One region of the Thauera sp. WB-2 genome, then DNA from elsewhere that is predicted to be linked to it. Evidence: predicted binding sites of a transcription regulator. Region 1 holds the regulator's gene; each other region holds the start of a gene.
The links. Region 1 encodes FNR, which switches genes on or off when oxygen is low (the NO sensors DNR and NnrR bind a similar motif). Its sites were predicted from a motif close to TTGANCTAGNTCAA; they were not measured.

Region 1 (2,260 bases):
TCGCGACCTCCTTGGCCAGGTATTTCAGATACTTGGCCGAGCGCCCATGATCCTTGGTGATGATCTTGTTGCAGGCGCAGTAATAGCAGATCGTGTTACAGAAGGGGATGTGGAAGTATAATGAGAGCGGTTTGCTGACGCCGCCGACCGCCCTTTTTGCGAGCCAGGCCTTGAGCGCATCGGCGTTGAAGGCCTCGACGAAGCGGTCCGCTGTCGGATAGGACGTGTAGCGCGGTCCGTTGATGTCGAATCGGCGGATGAGTTGCGGATCGAAGATGAGTTGGTTCTGGCTTGTCATGATCTTGCTGCGGCAGTGTGTGCCAAACAATGGCAGATCGCCGCGTTTTTTTGGTTGACGTGGGTCAACGGGCGTGATGTGTTGCCCGATCGAACCACTCCTGAGCCAGGTCTGGCGTCTTTTGTCGGGGAAGCAGGATTATCGTGCAGATGAGGGCGAGCGTGCCAATTACCGTGAACGGGCTCAAGTCTGCCTGTTCGCAGTGCAACCTGGTCGAGTTGTGCCTGCCCTTCGGGATGTCCGACAGCGAGTTGAACCGCCTGGACGAACTCGTTGGCGCGCGGCGCAAGGTCAAGCGCCAGCAAAGCCTGTATCGTGCGGGCGATCCGTTCGAGGCGATCTACGCCATCCGCGCCGGTTCGTTCAAGACCGACGTGCTGCTCGAAGACGGCCGCGATCAGGTGACCGGCTTCCAGATGACCGGAGAGATTCTCGGCCTCGACGGCATCAGTGCAGAGTCGCATACCTGCAATGCGATCGCCCTCGAGGACAGCGAGGTCTGCGTGATCGCCTATGACAAGCTCGAGCAGATGTCACACGAAGTGGAAGGCCTGCAACTGCAGTTCCACAAGGTGATGAGCCGCGAGATCGTGCGCGACCACGGCGTGATGATGCTCCTCGGTTCGATGCGCGCCGAGGAACGGCTGGCGGCGTTCCTTCTCAACATGTCGCAGCGCTTCAATGCGCGCGGCTTCTCGGCGCAGGAATTCCACCTGCGCATGACGCGCGAGGAGATCGGTTCCTACCTGGGGCTCAAGCTCGAGACGGTGTCTCGCGCTTTCTCCCGCTTCCAGGACGAAGGGCTGATCTCGGTACAACAGAAGCACGTGCAGTTGCTCGATCCCACCGGGCTCAAGCGCCTGATCCAGCACCAGCACGGCGCGCGCTGACGCTGGCCGCTCCGCCTCGACGGCCGCCATTGTTCAGGCAAGGAAGCCTGCGGGATTCTTGGTGAAGGCGACCGACACGATCCATACGTACACGAACAGGGCGGCCGCAAAGGCGCCCGCACGCACCGGCTTGGTCGGGCCGCGCTTGAGTGCAAGCGTGCCAAGCAGCACGTATGCAACCAGGCCACCGACCTTGGCGGTCACCCAGTCGGCGGCAAACGGGTACTGCGCGATCATGACCGCCAGCGTGATCGCTGACAGCAGCAGCAGGCTGTCGATGATGTGCGGCAACACACGGGTGAGCCGGTGCGAGAGCATCGGATTGCCCGTCAGCATCCACATGCCGCGCAGCAGGAAACCCGCTGCGCTGAGCACGACGCAGACGACGTGAAGGTGTTTGATCGCGTAGTACATCCTTTCTCCTTGCAAGGGCTGGCAAGCTGCCGGTCTCGGGGCGACAGGTATTGTCGCCCGTCTCGGGTAAGATTACGAATCGTTCCGGAGCCAAAGCAATGTCCCAGCACCCCCATGTCGACATCCCTGCCCTGCTGCATCGCATCCCGCTGTTCAGTGAGTTGTCGGAGTCGGATATCCAGCGTGTGTCGCGCTACACCCGCGATCGGCATGTCGGCAGGGGCGAAGTGCTGTTCCAGCGCGGCGACCAGCCCCACGGCTTCTATTTCGTCGTATCGGGCCAGATCAAGCTGGCCTTCTCGTCGCCACAGGGCACCGAGAAGGTGGTCGAGATCGTGGGTGCGATGCAGAGCTTCGGCGAGGCGGTGATGTTCATGAACCACCCCTACCCGGTCTTTGCGGAGGCCTTGTGCGACACGGTGCTGATCCATGTCGGCCATGCGGTCGTGACCGAACTCATCGACCAGGATTCGACCTTCGCTCACAAACTGCTGGCCGGCATGGCGATTCGTCTGCACAGCCTGATCCAGGACGTCGAAACCTACTCGCTGCGCTCGAGCATGCAGCGCGTCATCGGCTACCTGCTGCAGGTGGCGGACAGCGACACGCCATGCGAGATTGCGCTTCCCACCAGCAAGCAGGTGATCGCCTCGCGCCT
Region 2 (2,260 bases), 1.1 Mb from region 1:
AAGAAGGCCGACGATGCGGCATAGCGCAAGAATGCGGGAGAGACGTAGATCCCCGCGACCACGCGCAGGCCGTCGCCCAGGCTGCCCCGCGGACCGCTCGAGCGCGCATCGGGCAGCGAGCGGTGGATGGTCAGTGCGGCCACCACTGCAAGTGCAGCGACCACCCAGAACGCGCCGCGCCAGCCCAGGATCGGCAGCACGGCCTCGAGCGGTGCGCTCGCCACCAGCGCGCCCATCGCGCCGGAAGCCATGATGAATCCGGTCATCGAGCTCTGGCGCTCGGGTGGGTACCACAGCGCAAAACCCTTGAGCGCTGCCATCAAGCAGGCCGAAACCCCCAGCCCGATGAGCGCACGCCCGGCGCCGAGCACGACGAGCGATTCGCCGAGTGCGAACAGCACCGCGCCCGCCGCGGTGACCAGCAGCAGGATCGCCTCCACCCGCCGCGGGCCATAACGATCGAGTGCCATGCCGACCGGGATCTGGGCCAGCCCGAAGGCGAGGAAATAGGTGCTCGTGAGCAAACCGAGATTGGCCGCCGAGAGGCCGAGCTCCCCGGTGAGCGCAGGCGAAATCACGGCATTGACCGTGCGCAGCAGGTAGGAGAGGAAATAGCCCAGCGCAAAGGGCAGGAAGATCCTGCCCCAGGCGCTCGGCCCCGTGGAGTCATGCATCTGAAACATCCCGTGGAAGGTCGAGGCAGGATTGTGCCTGCAGCGCCGCGCGCAGGCCATCCCACCTCGCCGGGGGCCTGCGCGCGGCCGATCAGCACGCCCTAATTGACACTTATCAATGCTGATGAACACGCGGTAAGGAGAATGAGCGCATCCACCGTTGGAGCGCAAAATGACCTCGATCGCCGAACTGATGACGCACGACCACCGCAGTTGCGACCATGAGTTCGCAGCGGCCGAGACCCTTGCCGCCCGCAAGGACTGGCCGGCTGCGACCAAGGCGCTGAACCGCTTCACCTCCAGCCTCGAGACCCACTTCCAGGCCGAGGAGCAGGAGCTGTTCCCGCGCTTCGAGGCGGCGACCGGAATGACTCAGGGGCCGACCCAGGTGATGCGCGGCGAGCACGTCGAGATGCGCGCAACACTCGAACGCCTGGCCTCGGCACTCGAGAACCAGGACGCCGACGAGTTCGCGGGCGAGGCCGAAACGCTGCTGATCATGATGCAGCAGCACAACATGAAAGAAGAGAACATCCTCTACCCAATGTGCGATACCCGGCTCGGCGCGCAAAGCGAAGCCGTTGTGGGCAACCTGTCGCACCGTCTCGCAAGGGAGCACGCTGCATGAGCAACAAGACCGTCGACGCCCGCGGCCTGGAGCCGCCCCAGCCCTTCGAGCGCGCCATGGAGGCCATCGCCGACCTCGCCCCCGGCAGCAGCTTCACCCTGCTGATCGATCGCATGCCGCATCCGCTGCTGCGCATGCTCGATCGGGACGGCTATCGGCACGAGGCGAACTTTCGTGACGACGGCGCGATCGAGATCCTGATCGGTCGTCCATGAGCAGCGCCAATCCCGGACTCGCCTACCAGGACACGCCACCGCTCTCCGCCCCGCTCCGCTTCTTCCTCACTGCACCGCTGTTCGGTCTCGCAGCCGGACTGCTGCTGCTGTTCGACGCCGAGCTACTGAGTTCACGGTGGACACCGGGCGCCCTGGCAGTCGTCCACCTGTTCGCTGCCGGCTTCATGCTGCAGGTCATGCTGGGCGCGCTGCTGCAGATCCTCCCGGTGGCAGCGGGCGCCGCGCTCCCAGCGCCGCGCCGCATCGCGGCGACCACCCACGCGCTCCTCGCGTTTGGAGCCGCCAGCCTCTCGCTAGGGCTGGGTGCGGGCATCCCGGCCGCGATCGTCACCGGGGCCATGCTGTTGGCCGGCGGGCTCATCGCCTTTCTCGTCTCGAGCCTCATCGCCTTGGCAAAGGCCGCGCCCAACCACGGTGCCAGCCGAACGCCGCGCGACCTGCGCCTGGCCTTGGCCGGACTGACGGTGGCCACCCTGCTGGGCACGCTGCTGGCGTTCGCCCTTGGGCGCGGTCTCGCCCTGCCGATCGACCTCCCTACCGCTGTGGACATGCATGCGGTGTGGGCCTGGATGGGCTGGGGTGGCATCCTGCTGGCGGCAACAAGCTGGGTCGTGGTGCCGATGTTCCAGATCACGCCCTCCTACCCCGCGGATTTCACCCGCGTGTGGTCCCCGGCCACGCTGGCGCTACTGGTGCTGTGGTCGATCTGCATGATCAGCGGA
Region 3 (2,260 bases), 1.8 Mb from region 1:
ATGGCGAGGCTGTCCTCGCGCGGACGGAAGCCGCAGGAGAGCGCCTTGGTGGCGAAGAACAATTGGTCGAGATTGTTGACCCGCACCACCCCCGCACGGCGCATGGCCGCGTCGAAAACCACGTCGGCGAGTCCACCGTGTGCAGCTGCGGTCGTGTCGTTCTCGTCCGCGCCGTGACGGCCCGCCTTGAGCACGATGATCGGCTTGATGCGTGCCGCCGAGCGCAGTGCGCTCATGAAGTGGCGGGCATTACGGATGTGGTCGACGTAGAGCAGGATGTAGCGCGTCTGCGGGTCGTGGGTCAGGTATTCGAGGGTCTCGCCGAAGTCGATGTCCACGGTGCCGCCGAGCGAGATCACCGACGAGAAGCCCACGCCCTGTGTGGAGGCCCAGTCCAGCACGACCGAGCACAGTGCGCCCGACTGCGACACCAGGGCGATTTCGCCCGGCTTGACCGCGATGCGGGTGAGCGCGGCGTTGAGCCCGCTGCCCGGGCGGGCGATACCCAGGCTGCCGGGTCCGAGCAGGCGCAAGCCGCTTTCACGCGCGGTCTCGATGATGCGGCGCTCGAGTGTGCGCCCGGTGGTGCCGACGATGATGGCATTGCGCACACCGCTGCGCCCGCACTGGGCAGTGACGTTGTGCAGCATGCGCGCGGGCGTGGCAATGATGGCGAGGTCGACCGGGCGGCCGATGTCCTCGATCGAGCGATGGCAGGGGTGGTCCTGGATGCGCTCGTACTTCGGGTTCACCGCGTGCAGCGTGCCGCGGTAGCCGCCCTCGACCAGGTTGCGGAAGATGATGCGGCCGACCGAGCCGGGTGAGTCCGAAGCGCCGATGACGGCGATCGACGCCGGTTCGAAGGCGGTGCTCAGGGCGTGGTGGCTGGACATGGCGGTGGGCGCAGAGGTGGCTAGGGCTTAAGTGATACCAGATAAATTGATTTTCTTTGTTGATGTGTATCAGTAAGCGTCCGCTGGTGCCTCGCCTCGAAAACGCCAACGGCCGTCGAGACGGCCGTTGCAAGGGTACGGATGCGGGCAGGGCAGTTGCCGCGATTGCCTTCAACCGCTCGCGGCTCGGCCCGCTCCCACGGCGCCAGCCGCGGGCCCTTGGCCGCACCGCGCGCTCAGCGTTCGTCGAAGCTGATCTTGAGCCGCTTGGTCGTCGCCCGTGCCTGACAGCTGAGCACGAAGCCCTGTGCCACTTCGGCCGCCTCGAGGGTGAAGTTCTTGTCCATCACCACCTCGCCCTCCTGCACCTTGGCACGGCAGGTGCAGCACACGCCCGCCTTGCACGAGAACGGCAGGTCTAGGCCGACGTTGAGCGCGGCGTCGAGCAGGTGGTCGTCCGGGCCGATGGCGATCTCGTGTTCCTTGCCGTCGAGCACCAAGGTCATGGTGATGTCCTTGGTTGCGGCGGCGGCGGCTTCGGCGCTGCTCGATGCGCCGACGGGCTGGGCGCCGGCGGGCAGGTTGACAGTGAAGCGCTCGGTGCGGATACGGTCTGCCGGCACGCCGGCCTCGACCAGAGCCGATTCGGTGGCCGTGATCATCTCATCGGGGCCGCAGATGAAGACTTCGTCCATGCTGCCCACGGGGAGCAGGGCGCCGATGATGGCGCGCACCTTGTCACCGTCGATGCGGCCTTGCAGCAGGTCGACCTCCTGGGCCTGACGCGATAGCACATGGATCATCGTCAAGCGGTCACGGTAGCGGTCCTTGAGGTCCTGCAGCTCCTCGTTGAACATCACCGTGGACATGCGGCGGTTGCCGTAGATGAGCGTGAACTTGGCGTCCGGCTGCTCCTCGAGCGTGGTCGCGGCGATCGACAGGATCGGGGTGATGCCCGAGCCGGCGGCAAAGCCAACGCGGTGCAGTGCGCGCTTCTTCCTGACCACGAAGCGTCCATCGGGCGGCATGACCTGAAGGGTGTCGCCGGCCTTGATCGCACGCGTGGCCCAGTTCGAGAACAGGCCGCCCTCGACCGGGCGGATGCCGATCTCGAGTTCGCCATCGCGGGCGAGGCGGCTGCGTGGGCTGCTGATCGAGTAGTTGCGGCGTACGTCCTGGCCGTCGATGGTGGCGCGCAGGGTGAGGAACTGGCCCGGCTCGAAGGTGAAGCGTTCGCGCTCGGCAGGCGGGATGTCGAACGTGATTGCCACCGCGCCGGCGGCCTCTGGGCTCACGCGCTTGACGGCGAGTTCTTGGAAACGGAGTGCTGACATGGCGTTTGGGCTCCGGCTTTAATAGGGTTTGAA

Region 2: a site for FNR is predicted at 780-793, ahead of LQF09_RS09070 (hemerythrin domain-containing protein). Genes of this name have one in related genera too.
Region 3: a site for FNR is predicted at 953-966, ahead of LQF09_RS05805 (bifunctional acetate--CoA ligase family protein/GNAT family N-acetyltransferase). Genes of this name have one in related genera too.

The regions. Positions count from the first base shown of each region.
Region 1 covers NZ_CP088935.1:3,071,302-3,073,561, forward strand. The annotation lists gene hemN (oxygen-independent coproporphyrinogen III oxidase) at 1-298, opposite strand, end outside; gene fnr (fumarate/nitrate reduction transcriptional regulator Fnr) at 448-1,188, shown strand; gene LQF09_RS14025 (SirB2 family protein) at 1,222-1,602, opposite strand; gene LQF09_RS14030 (Crp/Fnr family transcriptional regulator) at 1,701-2,260, shown strand, end outside.
Region 2 covers NZ_CP088935.1:1,982,290-1,984,549, reverse strand. The annotation lists gene LQF09_RS09075 (MFS transporter) at 1-674, opposite strand, end outside; gene LQF09_RS09070 (hemerythrin domain-containing protein) at 847-1,302, shown strand; gene LQF09_RS09065 (DUF2249 domain-containing protein) at 1,299-1,517, shown strand; gene LQF09_RS09060 (hypothetical protein) at 1,514-2,260, shown strand, end outside.
Region 3 covers NZ_CP088935.1:1,270,966-1,273,225, forward strand. The annotation lists gene LQF09_RS05805 (bifunctional acetate--CoA ligase family protein/GNAT family N-acetyltransferase) at 1-893, opposite strand, end outside; gene LQF09_RS05810 (2Fe-2S iron-sulfur cluster-binding protein) at 1,130-2,227, opposite strand; gene paaD (1,2-phenylacetyl-CoA epoxidase subunit PaaD) at 2,246-2,260, opposite strand, start outside.